DNA from 3 places in the Halomonas halophila genome. Region 1 is predicted to be linked to each of the others. Evidence: predicted binding sites of a transcription regulator. Region 1 holds the regulator's gene; each other region holds the start of a gene.
What was found. The regulator sigma-54, encoded in region 1, starts transcription at its own class of promoters, with help from an activator protein. The targets are predictions, from matches to a motif close to TGGCACNNNNNTTGCTNT.
Positions count from the first base shown of each region.

Region 1 (5,541 bases):
CGCCTGGGGCCGCACCGTGGTCTACCACGTGGCCGAGCGGCGCATCGAGCTCGTCGACCAGGCCGAGCTGCACCAGGGCGGCGACACCTTCGACGGCGGCTACCTCGAATACTTCCTCGACCGCCGGGTGGTGCAGGCCCGCTCCGACGCCGAGGGCATCGGCGAGCGCCAGCGCGTGCGCATGACCCTGGAGCCGGAACAGCAGGACGGCCCATGAAGACCCTGAGTGCCCAGAACCTCGCCAAGAGCTACAAGCGCCGTCGCGTCGTTCACGACATCAGCCTGGAGATCCAGCAGGGCCGCATCGTCGGCCTGCTGGGCCCCAACGGCGCCGGCAAGACCACCTCCTTCTACATGATCGTCGGCCTGGTTCGGGCCGACGCCGGCCGCGTCGCCATCGACGACCGCGACCTCTCCGGCGCCGCCATGCACCAACGCGCCCAGGCCGGCATCGGCTACCTGCCCCAGGAAGCCTCGATCTTCCGCAAGCTGTCGGTGGCCGACAACATCATGGCCATTCTCGAGACCCGCCGCGACCTCGACCGTGCCGGCCGCAAGGCGCGCCTGGAGGCACTGCTGGAGGAGTTCCACATCACCCACATCCGCGACAACCTGGGCATGAGCCTGTCCGGCGGCGAGCGCCGGCGGGTCGAGATCGCCCGGGCGCTGGCCACCGAACCCGATTTCATCCTGCTCGACGAGCCCTTCGCCGGCGTCGACCCGATCTCGGTAGGCGACATCAAGGGCATCATCCGCCAGCTCAAGGCCCGCGAGATCGGCGTGCTGATCACCGACCACAACGTGCGCGAGACGCTGGACATCTGCGACGGCGCCTACATCGTCGGCGACGGCCAGATCATCGCCGAAGGCGACGCCGAGGCCATCCTCGCCAACCAGCGGGTACGCGACGTCTACCTGGGCCAGGACTTCCGACTCTGAGCCTATTGGCTTCGCAAGTCACTGATATATTGTCGCCATGCACAGACAGGCATGGCAATTGCCATTGGCATGCTAATTGCTGAGCAAAGGCTTGCACGGCGGGCACACCCACACTAGGGTGGAAGGCCTCTTTGCCGCAGGACCGGAACGCTTGCCATGGCCATGAAGGCATCCCTCCAACTGCGTGTCGGCACCCAGCTGACCATGACGCCCCAGCTGCAGCAGGCCATCGGCCTGCTGCAGCTCTCGACCCTTGATCTGCGCCAGGAGATCCAGCAGGCCCTGGAAGCCAATCCCATGCTGGAGCTGGAGGACGACTTCGGCGAGCAGGCCGCCGGGGAGACGCCGGACGACGACTGGTCCGACGAGATTCCGGAAGAACTCAGCGTCGACAGCGACTGGTCGGACACCTTCCAGGACGCCGGCGGCAGCGGCGAGGCTCCCGACTTCGAGCGCCAGGCCGCCGGCCAGAGCCTGCAGAGCCACCTCGTCTGGCAGCTGGCCATGAGCGAGCTCGACGAACGCGAGACCCGCATCGCCGAGAGCCTGATCGATGCCGTGACGCCGGACGGCTATCTGGATCAACCGCTCGACGAGCTGCGCGACGGCCTGCGCGCCCAGGGCCTCGACGGGCTCGCCACCCGCGAGGTCGAAGCGGTGCTGCTGCGCCTGCAGCAGTTCGAGCCCACCGGCGTGTTCGCCCGCGATCTGCGCGAGTGCCTGCTGCTGCAGCTGGCCACCCTGCCCGACGACACCCCGCTGCTGCCCCAGGCGCGCCGCCTGGTACGCCAGTTCCTCGAGGCCCTGGCCGGCAACGACCGGCGGCTGCTCAAGCGGCGCCTGGGGCTCGACGACGAGACCCTCGACGAGGTCATCGGCCTGATCCGCGGCCTCGACCCGCGCCCGGGCAGCGAATTCGCCAGCGGCGACAGCGACTACGTGATTCCCGACCTGATCGCCCGCTACACGCCCCAGGGCTGGCGCGTCGAGCTCAACCCCGAGGCGATGCCGCGGCTGCGCATCCAGCCCGACTACGCGGCGCTGATCAAGCGCGCCGACAAGAGCGACGACAACCAGTTCCTCAAGGACCACCTGCAGGAGGCGCGCTGGCTGATCAAGAGCCTGGCCAGCCGCAACGACACCCTGCTGCGCGTCGGCCACGAGGTGATGACCCGCCAGATCGAGTTCCTCGAGCACGGCGAAGAGGCCATGAAGCCGCTGATCCTGGCCGACATCGCCCAGACGGTGGAGATGCACGAGTCGACCATTTCTCGGGTCACGACCCAGAAGTTCATCCACACCCCCCGCGGCGTCTTCGAGCTCAAGTACTTCTTCTCGAGCCAGGTCGGCGACGGCGAGGATGCCCACTCCAGCACCGCGATCCGCGCCCGCATCCGCAAGCTGATCGAGGGCGAACCGCCGCGCAAGCCGCTGTCCGACAGCAAGCTGGTCACCCTGCTCGCCGAGGAGGGCATCGAGGTGGCCCGACGCACCGTCGCCAAGTATCGCGAAGCGATGCACATCCCCTCCTCCAGCCAGCGCAAGCGCCTCGGCTGAGGCCCTCCCGACGGGGGGTTCCAGAGTATGAAAACGCGTCTGGCACGGGGGGTTTGCAAGGCACCAAAAAGGGTTACAATCGAGTCACCACCCAAGGAGCAAGGAGCGTGTCATGCAAGTCAACCTCACCGGCCATCACGTGGAATTGACCGAGCCCCTGCGTGACTACGTGCAGGAGAAACTCTCCCGCCTGGAACGCCATTACGACAACATCACCACCGTTCAGGTGACGCTCTCCGTCGAGAAGGAACGCCAACAGGCCGCCTGCACGCTGCACGCCGCCGGTGCCGATCTGCACGCCGAAGCGATGGACGCCGACATGTACGCCGCCATCGACGCCCTTGCCGACAAGCTGGACCGCCAGCTCGTCAAGCACAAGGAAAAGACTCAGGCCCGCGCCCAGGGCGCCGCAAGCGTCCGCTGAGTCATGTCACTCGAAGCCATCCTGCCCCCCGAGCGCACCCTCTTCGGTGTGCCCGGGGGGAGCAAGAAACGTGTGCTGGAGTTCTTCAGCACCTTCATCGCCCAGAACATTCCCAGCCTCGACAGCCAGGAGGTCTTCAGCCGGCTGATCGGGCGGGAGCGCCTGGGCAGCACCGGCATCGGGCACGGGGTCGCCATCCCCCATTCCCGCAACCCTCACTGCAAGGCCCCTATCGCCGGCTTTCTCAAGCTCGACGAACCGGTCGACTTCGACGCCATCGACGGTGAACCCGTCGACCTGGTGTTCGTGCTGCTGGTCCCCGAGGAAGCCGACGACGCGCATCTCGCCCTGCTCGGCCAGGTCGCCGGCGTGATGAACGACGCCGCGACCCGCAGCGCCCTGCGTCGGGCCGGCAGCCAGCGCGAGCTGCACGACAGCCTCCTCGACGCCATCCGACGACAGGCACCGGCCGCCAGCGGACGCAGCTGAGGGCCGCCCCCGACCAGGAGACCCGATCCGTCATGCAGCTCGTCATCATCAGCGGACGCTCCGGCTCCGGCAAGTCGATCGCCCTGCAGGCCCTCGAGGACCTCGGCTACTACGCCATCGACAACCTCCCGGCGATGCTCCTCGGACCGCTGGTCGACGAGCTGCGCAGCGGCCAGTCCCTGCGCAGCGCCGTCGCGGTCAGCATCGACGCCCGCAACCTGCCCCATGCCCTGGAACGCTTCCCGACGCTGCTCGAGGACGTGCGTGCCCGCGACATCCAGTGCCAGGTGATCTACCTGACCACCGATGCACGCATCCTGCTGGAGCGCTACTCCGCGACCCGGCGCCGACACCCCCTGACCCGCGATACCGAGATGACGCTGGCCGAGGCGATCGATCGCGAGGAAGACGCCCTGTCGGAGATTCGCGACCTCGCCGATCTGCTGATCGATACCTCGCGGCTCTCGGTGCACGACCTGCGTGGTCGCATCACCGACCAGGTCGCCGGGCACGGCCGCGAAGGGCTGACGCTGACCCTCGAGTCGTTCGGCTTCAAGCGCGGCGTGCCTCTGGACGCCGATATCGTGTTCGACGCCCGCTGCCTGCCCAACCCCTACTGGGACCCGCGGCTGCGTGATGCCACCGGCCGCGACGACAGCGTGATCGCCTTCCTCGAGGGCTACCCGGTGGTCGACGAGATGGCCGACGACATCCTGGCCTGGATCGAACGCTGGCTGCCCCGCTACCGCGCCAGCCAGCGCAGCTACCTGACCGTGGCGATCGGCTGCACCGGCGGCCAGCACCGCTCCACCTACCTGGCCGAGCGACTGTCCCGGCGTCTTGCCGAGACCCACGCCGGCGTGCGCCTGCGCCATCGCGAGCTCGGCCTGCAACTCACGCTTCCCGACCCGAACGACGCCAAGGACCGCTAGTCACGTGCCCAGCCGCAAGCTCACCCTGACCAACAAGCGCGGCCTGCACGCCCGGGCCGCCACCCGCCTGGTGCAGTGCTGCCAACCCTACGCCTCCCGCGTCACCGTCTGCCATGGCGACCAGCAGGCCGATGCCACCAACATCATGGCGCTGCTGATGCTGGCCGCACCCTGCGGCACCGAACTGATCCTCGAGGCCGACGGCGACGACGGCGAGGCGGTGCTGGATGCGCTGGAAGCCCTCTTCGCGGCCCGCTTCGACGAAGAAGCCTGACCAGAGGCCGTCTCGACGGCGCCATCACTCCCCCTCTACCGAGCAGGACCATGCAGCTGATCCAGACCGGCAAGTACTCCAGAGTCCACTTCGATCCCGAGCGCGACCACTTCATCAAGACCTTCCAGCCAAAGACCGTCGACCGGCTGCGCTACCTGGCGCGCATCCGGCCCTACCCCGGGCGCAACTTCGCCCTCATTGCTTCGCGGCTCGAAACCCTCGGCATCGCCACGCCGACCATCGTCGAGGCGCGCCCCTATCGGCTGGTCACGGAGAACATCCATGGCGTACCGCTCAAGCAACTGATCCTCGACTCCCCCGACCTGCAGGAACAGTATCTGGACGCGCTGGTCGCCTTCGACCGCGACGGCATTCACTGCCGCGGCCTGCACACCGACAACTTCCTGGTTCGCGACGGTCGCCTGTTCGCCATCGACCTCGATGCCTACAAGGCACCGCGCTGGCGGCGCTATCCGCGCCGCGAGTACCTGGACTGCCTGAGCCGCTCGCTCAAGGGCAACGAGGCCTTCCTGTTCACTCGCCTGCTCGAGCGACTGGGCGTGGACGAACACTACCGCCCGAAACGCTGAGCACCGGCACCCGGACCACGACAACATCGTACAAAAAAGCCCGCGAGCGTCTCGCGGGCTTTTTGTCGTCACCAGGGCCGGCTCAGCTGCCGGCCACGGTCATCTCGTCGATCAGCCAGCTGCCGGTATGGATGCTGCCGCGGGTGTCGATGTCGTCGCCGACGCCGACCAGTCCCCGGAACATCGTCGCCAGGTTGCCGGCGATGGTGAATTCCTCCACCGGGTGCTGGATGCGGCCGTTCTCGACCCAGAAGCCCGCGGCGCCGCGGGAGTAGTCGCCGGTAACGCCGTTGACGCCCTGACCCATCAGCTCGGTGACCAGCACCCCGCGATCCA
Region 1 is NZ_CP129121.1:2,377,377-2,382,917, forward strand. It holds gene lptA (lipopolysaccharide transport periplasmic protein LptA) at 1-217, shown strand, start outside; gene lptB (LPS export ABC transporter ATP-binding protein) at 214-939, shown strand; gene QWG60_RS11070 (RNA polymerase factor sigma-54) at 1,096-2,496, shown strand; gene hpf (ribosome hibernation-promoting factor, HPF/YfiA family) at 2,609-2,920, shown strand; gene QWG60_RS11080 (PTS sugar transporter subunit IIA) at 2,924-3,409, shown strand; gene rapZ (RNase adapter RapZ) at 3,442-4,341, shown strand; gene QWG60_RS11090 (HPr family phosphocarrier protein) at 4,346-4,615, shown strand; gene QWG60_RS11095 (BUD32 family EKC/KEOPS complex subunit) at 4,666-5,205, shown strand; gene pmbA (metalloprotease PmbA) at 5,288-5,541, opposite strand, start outside.

Region 2 (5,541 bases), 1.4 Mb from region 1:
CGTGCCCTGAACGCCTTCACCAACGCGTCCACCAACTCCTACAAGCGTCTGGTGCCGGGCTTCGAAGCGCCGGTCATGCTGGCCTACAGCGCCCGCAACCGCTCCGCTTCCATCCGTATCCCGTACACCGCCAGCCCGAAGGGCAAGCGTGTCGAGGCGCGTTTCCCCGACCCGACCGCCAACCCCTACCTGTGCTTCGCGGCGATGCTGATGGCCGGCATCGATGGCATCAAGAACAAGATCCATCCCGGCGACGCCATGGACAAGAACCTCTATGACCTGCCGCCGGAAGAAGGCAAGTCCATCCCGACCGTCGCCGAGAGCCTGGACCAGGCCCTCGAGGCGCTGGCCGAGGACCGTGCCTTCCTGACCGAAGGTGGCGTGTTCACCGACGAGATGATCGATGCCTACATCGAGCTCAAGGAAGAGGACGTCGAGCGCCTGCGCATGACCACGCATCCGGTCGAGTTCGACATGTACTACAGCTGCTGATGCCGCGCGGCGCCTGGCGCCGCGCTCCAGCACGCGAAAGGCACGCCCGAGGGCGTGCCTTTTTTGTGCGTCTTTCTTTTGCGTGTCTCGATGCCGCGGGCTGACCCCGTCATGGCCATCAGTGGATCAGCATGTGACCGACGATGCCCATGGCGAAGCCGAGCACTGCGCCCAGCGGCGGCCCCCAGTGGCGTTCGAGGCGGGCCTGGGGGGCCAGGTCCTGAAACACCGAGTAGAGGATGCCGCCGGCGGCGAACAGCATGATCGCGGCCACCGGGGTGGGGTAGTCGCCCAGCCACCAGAGCCCGCCCAGCCCCGCCAGCGGGCCCAGCCAGGCCATGGCGAAGAACAGCGTCAGCAGGCGCCGGGCCGAGTAGTGGGTGGTCTCGCGCAGCTCGCGATAGGCGTTGAAGCCTTCCGGCAGGTTCTGCAGCGTCATCAGCAGGGCCAGCAGCACGCCGCTGCCACCGCCATAGGTGAAGGCGGCCCCCAGAGCCAGGGCTTCGGGCAGGAAGTCGGAGAGCATGGCCGTCAGCTGGCTGGCGGAGGTGCCGTTGCGGTCGAGCAGGATGTCGATGCCCATGAAGGCCAGGCCGCCGGCGAGGAACCAGAGCATGGCCGGCCCCGGGGCCAGCGCCTCTAGGCTGTTGGGCACCAGCACCAGGGCCACCGCCGAGAGCAGGGCGCCGCCGCCGAAGGCGATGATGCCGTGGCGCAGCTCGTTCTCCAGCCAGTTCGGCCCGAGGCGTTCCACCTGGGCGACCCAGCCCCCCAACGGCATCGCCATGCCGGCCACCAGGGTCAGCAAGACCACTTTCTCCCATGCCTCCATGCCCGTCGCTCCTTGGCTGTTGGTGTCGCCGCCTCATCCTACTCTTCTTCACCCGGGGCGCGAACGTGGATTCCGTTCCGGGTCGACGGTGGGCTAGGCTTGGAGCAGGACGATGGCAGGCGCACGGCGCGCCGCACGGGACCGTCACGGAGCTCGGGAGAGACGCATGCAAAAGGTTGTCATGACACTGGCGCTGGGCCTGGCGATGAGCCTGCCGGCCGTCGCGCAGACCATCTATCGCACCACCGATGCCCAGGGCAACGTCGTCTTCACCGACGACCCCGGGCGCGGCGGCGAGGCGGTGGAGCTCGATCCGCTCACCGTGGTGCCGTCGCGGCCGGTGCAGCCGCTGTCGAGCGCCTCGTCCGGTCGGCCCGAGAGCACCACGCGCTACGGCGAGCCTGGCCAGCCCTTCATGCCCTACGACGTCTTCGCGATCGCCTCCCCCGAGCAGCAGACGACCCTGCCTACCGGGGCCGCGGGCAACGTTCAGGTGCAGCTCGCCATCCGCCCCGACCTGCGCGACGACCATCGCGTGCGGCTGCTGGTGGACGGCCAGGTCAGTCAGTCCGCCATGCACACCGACACCTTCCTGCTCTCCAATCTCAACCGCGGTGAGCACCGGGTGCAGGCCGAGCTGCTCGACGCCTCCGGCGCGGTGCGCCACCGCACCTCGCCGCTGACGCTCTACGTTCAGCGGGCCAGCGTCAATCTGCCGAGCAATCCCAACAATCCCGCCAACCATTAGCTGCCCCCTCGCCGGCCGCATCGACCGCTGTGTCCGGATGGCTCCCCGAGGCCCTGTATCCCACCGCCGGCGCGTGACGACGGGCACTTCGATGCCTTCGATCACGCCGACCGGGTGAGCGAGGGCAGCGCCTTCCGCCATGCCGAGGCGCTGCGCGGCGATCGTCCGCCCGGAAGCGATCGCCGTCGGCACGACCATGAAGCATGGCGAGCGCATCACGCCCCGCGAGCGCACTTCAGGAAGCCGCTCGAGCCGGAGTGAGCGCTGCCTCGCAGTGCGTGCACCAGCGTGGTGCACTACCATGGTGCATGATCCCCATGTCGGATCAGCCGGGAGGCGACGCCATGCCGTCTTCCCCAAAGTGGCGCGCTTCTTGCAGCACATGAGGGAGGCGCCGCATCGTTTCGCCGCCGGAATGCACCAACGGGAATGCCTTCATGTATCAACGCCTGATGGAACACCTCACCACCGCCGTGCTGCTGCTGGATGGCCGGCTGCAGCTGCGCTGGATGAATCCGGCGGCGGAGGCGTTGCTGGCATTGAGCCGCTCGAGGGTCACCGGCCTGCCGCTGCCGGGGCTGGTGAACTCGGATGACGATATCGGCGAACTGCTGGCCAAGGCACGCGACGAGTTCCATCCCTACACCCAGCGCGAGGCGCGCCTGACCCTGCCCACCGGCGACGCGCTGACGGTGGACTACACCGTCACGCCGCTGTCGGCGGACGAGCTGCTGATGGAGCTGGAGCCCCGCGACCGGCTGCTGCGCATCTCACGCGAGGAGGCGCTGCAGACCCGCCAGGAGACGATCAAGGTGCTGGCGCGGGGGCTCGCCCATGAGGTCAAGAATCCGCTGGGCGGCATCCGCGGCGCCGCCCAGCTGCTGGAGCGCGACCTGGGCGACTCCCAGCTCACCGAGTTCACCCGCATCATCGTCGAGGAGGTCGATCGGTTGCGCGACCTGGTGGATGCCATGCTCGGCCCCCATCGGCTCAATCGTCCCGAGCCGCTCAACATCCACAAGGTACTGGAGCGGGTCCGGGCCCTGGTGTCGGTGGAACACCCCGAAGTGACCTTCACTCGCGACTACGATCCCAGCCTGCCGGATCTGATGGGCGACGAATCCCAGCTGATCCAGGCCATCCTCAACGTGGCACGCAACGCCGTGCAGGCGATGACCGAGGCCGGCATCGAGGGGCCGACCCTGGTGCTGAAGACCCGCGCGCGTCGCCAGTTCACCCTCGGCGCCGAGCGCCATCGCCTGGTCTGCCAGGTGAGCCTCATCGACAACGGTCCCGGCATCCCCGAGGAGCTCAAGGAGACGCTGTTCTACCCCATGGTGTCCGGCCGCGCCGAGGGCAGCGGCCTGGGGCTGTCGATCGCCCAGTCGGTCCTGCACCGCCACCAGGGGCTGATCGAATGCGACTCCCGGCCGGGCCAGACCGAATTCCGACTGCTGATACCGCTGGAGACATCCCATGACTGAAGCCGCACGCGTCATGATCGTCGATGACGATCGCGCCATTCGCTGGGTGCTGGAGCGCGCTCTGGCCCAGCCCGACCTCGAGGTCGAGAGCGTCGAGCGTGCCGACCGGATCCTCGAGCGGCTGCTCGAGGATCCGCCCGACGTGCTGGTCACCGACATCCGCATGCCGGGCCTGGACGGCTTGGACCTGATGGCGAAGGTGCGCGAGGCGCATCCGGAGCTGCCGGTGATCGTGATGACCGCCCATTCCGACCTCGACAGCGCGGTGGCCTCCTATCAGGGCGGTGCCTTCGAGTACCTGCCCAAGCCGTTCGACGTCGACGAGGCCCTGGCGCTGGTGCGCCGCGCCGTGGCCCATGCCCGCGAGCGCCAGCGCCCGGTGCACGCCCCCGAGGGGCTGGACGCCGAGATCATCGGCGAGGCGCCGGCCATGCAGGAGGTGTTCCGCGCCATCGGTCGGCTGTCGCAGTCGCACATCACGGTGCTGATCAACGGCGAGTCCGGCACCGGCAAGGAGCGCGTCGCCCAGGCGCTGCATCAACACAGCCCGCGGGCCGGCAAGCCGTTCATCGCCCTGAACATGGCGGCGATCCCCCGCGACTTGATCGAGTCCGAGCTGTTCGGCCACGAGAAGGGCGCCTTCACCGGCGCCACCGCCCAGCGCCAGGGGCGCTTCGAGCAGGCTGATGGCGGCACCCTGTTTCTCGACGAGATCGGCGACATGCCCGCCGAGACCCAGACCCGCCTGCTGCGGGTGCTGGCCGACGGCGAGTTCTACCGCGTGGGTGGCCACACCTCGGTGAAGGTCGACGTGCGCATCATCGCCGCCACCCACCAGAACCTGGAGGGGCTGGTCGAAGACGGCCGCTTCCGCGAGGACCTGTTCCACCGCCTCAACGTCATCCGCATTCACCTGCCCAAGCTCGCCGACCGCCGCGAGGACATTCCGCGCCTGGCCCGCCACTTCCTGGCCGAGGCCGCCAAGGAGCTCGCCACCGACGTCAAGGTGCTGACGTCGGAGGCCGAGACCCACCTGACGCGGCTGGCCTGGCCGGGCAACGTGCGCCAGCTGGAGAACACCTGCCGCTGGCTGACGGTGATGGCCTCCGGCCACGAGGTGCTGGTCGAGGACCTGCCGCCGGAGCTGCGCGAGGCCGACGAGGGCGGCGCCGCCGGCGACTGGCGCCTGGCCTTCCGCGACTGGACCGATCGCGCGCTCGCCGCCGGCCACACCCATCTGCTGGAGGAGGCGGTGCCGGACTTCGAGAAGATCCTCATCGAGACCGCGCTCAAGCACACCGGTGGACGCAAGGGCGAGGCCGCCGAACTGCTTGGCTGGGGGCGCAACACCCTGACCCGCAAGCTCAAGACGCTGCTGCCGGAGATGGCGGAGGACTGAGCCGCCGAGCCGCTGGGCTGGGGGCGCAATACGCGCTCTCTCAAGGGCCGGCAAGCTCAAGACGCTGCTGCCGGAGATGGCGGAGGATCAGTTGCGAGGTGCGAGGTACGAGGAGCAAGAGGTGAGGAGTGAGTAATAAAGAAGGGCGCCCTGCGGGGCGCCCTTCTTCTGTTCCGGGCTCAGGAACGCCGCTTCCGCTCAGCCGCGCTCGAGCGGCTGGGTGCGCTTCTCGAGCCAGGCCAGGGCCTCGCCCTCGAGCTTCGGCGCGAGCCGGCTGCGGACCTCGGCGTGATAGGCGTCGAGCCAGTCGGCCTCGGCGGGGTCGAGCAGGGCGACGTCGATCGGCCGGGCATCGATGGGGCACAGGGTCAGCGTCTCGAAGCGCAGGAAGTCGCCGAACTCGCTGGCCTCGGCGGGGCGGTTGGCGGCCAGGTTCTCGATGCGGATGCCCCATTGGCCCGGGCGATACACGCCGGGCTCGATGGAGGTGATCATCCCCGGCTGCATGGCGGTGTGCGGCGCCACCGGCGCGTACCAGGCGATTACCTGCGGGCCCTCGTGGACGTTGAGGAAGTAGCCCACGCCG
Region 2 is NZ_CP129121.1:222,378-227,918, forward strand. It holds gene glnA (glutamate--ammonia ligase) at 1-492, shown strand, start outside; gene QWG60_RS00990 (ZIP family metal transporter) at 611-1,324, opposite strand; gene QWG60_RS00995 (DUF4124 domain-containing protein) at 1,491-2,072, shown strand; gene glnL (nitrogen regulation protein NR(II)) at 2,510-3,556, shown strand; gene ntrC (nitrogen regulation protein NR(I)) at 3,549-4,955, shown strand; gene QWG60_RS01010 (aminopeptidase P family protein) at 5,154-5,541, opposite strand, start outside.
Region 2: glnL (nitrogen regulation protein NR(II)) is a predicted target of sigma-54. The motif match lies at 2,435-2,452, and genes of this name have one in related genera.

Region 3 (5,541 bases), 1.3 Mb from region 1:
AGCTCCTCGCCCATGCGGCCGAACACCCCGGGATCGCCGCCCTTGAGACGCACCACCGACTTGCCCTGCCCCGCCAGCGTCACCAGCAGCGCGCCGATCTCGTCCTGGGGCACGCTGTGGTGGCCGCTGGCCTTGCCGACATAGTAGCGCTCGCGGCCGGCGGGAATCAGCGCCAGCACCTCCTTGCCGACCAGCCGGTCGTAGACCACGGCATCGGCCTGAGCCAGCAGCCGCGCGGCCTTCAGCGTCAGCAGCTCGACGTCGCCGCTGCCGGCGCCGACCAGATAGACCCGCCCGGGGCGACACTCGCCGCGCAGCGAGAGACGCGCGGCATCATCCTCCGCTTCGCCGACGCGACCGGACCTCCAGCGGGGCGACAGGCCCAGCCCCAACCTAGCCGAACCCAGCCGTGCCAGGGCAGAGAAACCGCGGCGCAGGGCGTCAGGCGACGCGAACGGGGGTCTTGGCTTGCTCGGAGCGCGCATGGCCACTCTCCTCTTGTGTATTGGCATCGGGCGTCTGGGAATCGGTATCGGCGCCGGCGTCGACGGTGTCCGAAGCATGCTCCTCTAGCAGCGACTTGAGCTCGGGAATGCAGCTGCCGCACTGGGTGCCGCAGGCGAGCCGCGCACCCAGCGCCTCGACGCTGGCGTCGCCGGCGCGGATGGCCTCGACGATGGTCGTCTGGCCCACCTGATGGCAGCTGCACACCAGCGGGCCGACATCGGCCTCGCCGGCGTCGCAGCCGGCCAGCAGCCGACGGCGCGCGTCGCCCTCGAGCGCGTCCTCGGCGAAGCGCGCGTCGAGCCAGGCCAGACCCGGCAGTTCGGCGGGCGGCGCCACCATCAGCCACCAGCGCAGCCGGCCGCCCTCGAGGCCCGCGGCGCGCAGCCGGCCGCCGGCCGGATCGTCGCTCCACAGGGTCGGCGCCGTAGGCAGCCAGTGGCGTGCCCAGGCCAGCCAGTCTCTCTGGTCGCCAGGCTCGCCCCCGGCCAGCTGCCAGCGCTGGCAGTGGGCCAGCGGGATGCGCGCCCAGTAGGCGCCGTCGTCGCGGCCCTCGAAGTCGCCGGCCTCGCCGGATTCGCCGGGGGCGATCAGCAGGGTCGCCTCCCAGCCCACCGCCAGCGGCGCCAGGCTCACCGCGCCGTGCTTCGATTCAGGCTGGCCGGAGATCGGGTCGAGATGGGCGGCGAGCAGGCTGCCGGTGCGCGCCGCGCCGCTGAAGCGGTCGGTCCAGTGCATGGGCACGAAGGCCTCGCCGCGGCGCTGGCCCTTGGTCAGTCTTACCCGGGCGCTATACTCGCCGCCGGCGCCGGTCAGCTTCGCCAGCTGCTGGTCGCCCACGCCGAACGCCGCCGCGTCTTCCGGAGTGATCTCGATGAAGGGCTCGGCGCGGTGATTCATCAGCCGCGGCGCCCGGGCGGTGCGGGTCATGGTGTGCCACTGGTCGCGCACCCGGCCGGTGTTGAGGCGCAGCGGGCGCTCGGCGCTGAGCGCCTGCTCGGGGCCGCGCGGTCGCACCGGCAGCAGTCGTGCCCGGCCGTCCGCGGTGGCGAAGCGGCCGTCCTCGAACAGCCGTGCGGTGCCACGGGGCGATGCGGCGGTCACCGGCCACTGGATCGGCGCCAGGGCGTCATAACCGGCGCGGTCGAGCTCCGCCAGCGCCGAGATGTCGAACAGCCGCGCCTCGCTGCCCGGGACGCCGGGGGCGTTCTCGAAGCCGGAGAGCCGCGCGTGCTCGGCGAAGATATCGCCGGGGTGGCTGTAGTCGAAGGCCTCGCCGAAGCCCAGCCGGCGCGCCGCCTCGCAGACGATCCACCAGTCGTGGCGCGCCTCCCCGGGCGGCGGCAGCATGCCGCGCTGGCGCGAGATGCGCCGCTCGGAGTTGGTCATGGTGCCATCCTTCTCCGACCACGACGACGCCGGCAGCACGATATCGGCATAGGGCAGCAGGTCGGTGTCGGCCATGCATTCGGAGACGATCACCAGCGGGCACTTCTCGAGCGCCGCCCGCACCCGATTGGCGTCGGGCAGGCTGACCGCCGGGTTGGTGGCCATCACCCACAGCGCCTGGATCTCGCCGCGCTCGATGGCCTCGAACAGCGCCACCGCCTTGTGCCCCGGCGCCTCGGGCAGGCTCGGCGTCAGATGCTCGGTGGCCCAGAAGCGCGTCACGCGGTCGGGGGCGCCGACCGAGTCGTAGTCCATGTGGGCGGCGAGCTGGTTGGCCAGCCCGCCCACCTCGCGGCCGCCCATGGCGTTGGGCTGGCCGGTGATCGAGAAGGGCCCGGCGCCGGGCAGGCCGATCTTGCCGCCGGCCAGGTGGCAGTTGATGATCGCCTGGCACTTGTCGGTGCCGCTGGACGACTGGTTGATGCCCTGGGAATAGAGGGTCACCACGTGCAGCTGGCTGGCGAACCAGTAGAAGAAGGTCTCCAGGCGCTCGGCGTCGACGTCGCAGTCGGCGGCGATGGCCGAGATGGACACGTCGTCCTCGCGGGCCGCGGCCAGGGCCTCGTCGAGCCCGGCGGTATGCTGCACCAGATAGACGTCGTCGAGCCGGCCCTTGTCGGCCATCCACGCCAGCAGGCCGGTGAACAGCCGGGCATCAGTGCCGGGCCTGAGTCCCAGATACAGGTCGGCGATCTCGCAGCTGTCGGTGACCCGCGGGTCGATCACAACCACCCGCATCAGCGGGTTGCGGCTCTTGGCGGTGCGCAGCCGCTGGTAGAGCACCGGGTGGTTCCAGGCCAGGTTGGAGCCCACCAGTACCACCAGCTCGGCCTCCTCCAGGTCCTCGTAGCTGCAGGGCACGGCATCGGCGCCCAGCGAACGCTTGTAGGCGGCCACCGCCGAGGCCATGCACAGCCGCGAGTTGGTATCCAGGTGCGGCGTGCCGAGAAAGCCCTTGAACAGCTTGTTGGCGACGTAATAGTCCTCGGTCAGCAGCTGGCCGGAGAGATAGGCCGCCACGGCGTGATCGCCGGCGGATGCTCGGGTGGCCTGGAGGCGGCTGGCCACCGCATCGAGCGCGGTGTCCCAGTCGACCTCGACGCCATCGACCCGTGGCCGCGTCAGGCGGCCATGATCGCCCAGGGTCTCGGCCAGCGCCGCCCCCTTGACGCACAACCGCCCGTGGTTGGCCGGGTGGTCGCCGTCGCCCTCCACGTCGGTGATTCGTCCGCCCTCGATGTCGGCGGTCACGCCGCAGCCGACGCCGCAGTAGGGGCAAGTGGTGCGCGCCTGTTGCATGGTGCTCTCCTCGATCGCGATCGCAGGTCCCGAAACGACGACGCCCACCGCCGCGCCGGGTAAGCGCGGGGGTGGGCGTCGTTGCCGTGGATCGCCGCCATGGCGATCCGGGAGTCTCTTTCCCCGATAGAAGCAATCGGTGTGCCAGACGGACGAAAAGCGCCGCTTCTCAGACCGGCGCGTCCGGGGTATCGACGTCGCCTGCACCAGACTGCCGCGTTTTCCACCGCACTCCGCGCCCTCATGGTGCAGGATTCGACACAACGAGGACGCCTCGCCGCCCGGGCATTGGCGACGCAGATGCTGGAACGTCTCTTGCATGACCAGGGTTGACCGTTTCCGCCATCACGAGCCCTATGCCATGCCCCAGCCCTTGCGAATCCTGCTGGTCGACGACGAGAGCGTCCGCGCCGCCATGGTCGAGGAGGCCCTCGGCCAGGAGGGGCACGAAGTGATCTGCCACCTGCAGAGCCCGGCCAGCCTCAACGACATGGTCGAGCGCCACGCCCCCGACGTGGTGATCATCGACATGGAATCCCCCGACCGCGACACCCTCGACAGCATGTCGCAGCTGCACCGCCAGAACCCGCGGCCGGTGGTGTTCTTCGCCGACCAGCACGACCCCGACTCCATGCAGGCCGCCCTCAAGGCCGGCGTCAGCGCCTACGTCGTCGACGGCCTGGTGCCGACCCGGGTCCGGGCGATCCTCGAGGTCGCCGTGGCCCGCTTCGACGCCTTCCAGTCGATGCGCCAGGAGCTCGACCGCACCCGCACCCAGCTGGCCGACCGCAAGCGCATCGAGAAGGCCAAGGGAATGCTGATGAAGCACCAGGACTGCGACGAGCCCCAGGCCTATCAGACGCTGCGCAAGCTGGCCATGGACCGGGGCCAGCGCATCGGCGAGGTGGCCGGCAACGTGATCGATATCCTCGAAGGACTGGAGAAAGGCCTATGAGCATGTCCCAAGCCCCCGAGCTTTCCCGCCTGACCCTGGGCATCGTGCCACTGCTGGACGCCGCCCTGCCGATCGTCGCCCGGGAAGGCGGCTTCTTCGCCGCCGAGGGGCTCGAGGTCACGCTGTCGCGGGAGAGCGCCTGGTCGACCCTGCGCGACAAGCTCGCCGCCGGGCTGCTCGACGGTGCCCAGCTGCTGGCCCCGCTGCCGCTGGCCATGAGCCTCGGCGCCTCCGGCACGCCCTGCGACGTCCTGGCGCCGCTGGTACTTGGCCGCCACGGCAATACGCTGGTGCTGTCCCCCTACTGGTCGGAGGGCATGGCCGCGCCCCTGGACGACTCCCCCGGCGGCCGCGACCCGGCCGTCAACGCCCGCGACTTCGCCGAACGGCTGCGCCGGCGCGGCACCACACGCCCACGGCTGGCCATGGTGCATCCCTTCTCCAGCCACCACTACCAGCTGCGCGACTGGCTGGCCCTGGGTGGCCTCGACCCCGACACCGACGTCGAACTGGTCGCCCTGCCGCCGTCGCGCATGGTCGAGGCCCTCGAACAGGGCCGCATCGACGGCTTCTGCGTCGGCGAGCCCTGGGGCAGTCAGGCCGCACAGCGCGGCGGCGGGCGCATCGTCGCCACCGGCGCCCAGCTGTGGCCGGGCCATCCCGAGAAGGTGCTCGGCGTGACCCATGACTGGGCCGAGCGCCACCCGGCCACCCTCGCGGCCCTGATCCGCGCCCTGATCGCCGCCGCCGACTGGCTGTCCGAGGCGCCCGAGCACCGGCGCCTGGCGCGCGACTGGCTGGCCCTGCCGCCCTACCTGGACCGCGCCATGGATCATCTGCCGACGCTGCCGCTGGACGAGCCGCCGATCGAGCAGCGCCTCACCGGGCTGCGCCCCGGGGCCGACGAGCTGGCCCGGGTGGTGGAGCATCTGGCCCGCCAGCTCGGCGAGCCGCTCGACCGTGCCGCGGTCGAGACCTGCTACAGCCCCGTGCATATCGATGCCGCGACGCACCAGGAGCGTGCATGACGACCGCGACTTCATCCGTCCCGCGCCGGCCATCGCCCGGGAGATTTCACCCAACTCACTGACATTGCGGTTCTTTACTGGCGACTGGCCCGATCCTTGATAGGAACAGGTCAGAACGGCGGGCCCAGGCCCCCGGCGGTCAACGGCGATCGCACCTCGAAGTATCAGACGAAGACGTCTCCACGCTCCCCAATGCCGGGGAGCGTCGAGGCGTCTTCTGCGTTTATGGAGGGAGTCCGTGATGCACTCCGATGACCCGACACCCGATGCCCCGTCGCGCGACGAGGGGCCTCCGACCATCGATCA
Region 3 is NZ_CP129121.1:1,094,433-1,099,973, reverse strand. It holds gene cobA (uroporphyrinogen-III C-methyltransferase) at 1-416, opposite strand, end outside; gene QWG60_RS04950 (nitrate reductase) at 442-3,252, opposite strand; gene QWG60_RS04945 (ANTAR domain-containing response regulator) at 3,572-4,207, shown strand; gene QWG60_RS04940 (CmpA/NrtA family ABC transporter substrate-binding protein) at 4,204-5,235, shown strand; gene QWG60_RS04935 (NAD(P)/FAD-dependent oxidoreductase) at 5,477-5,541, shown strand, end outside.
Region 3: QWG60_RS04950 (nitrate reductase) is a predicted target of sigma-54. The motif match lies at 3,382-3,399, and genes of this name have one in related genera.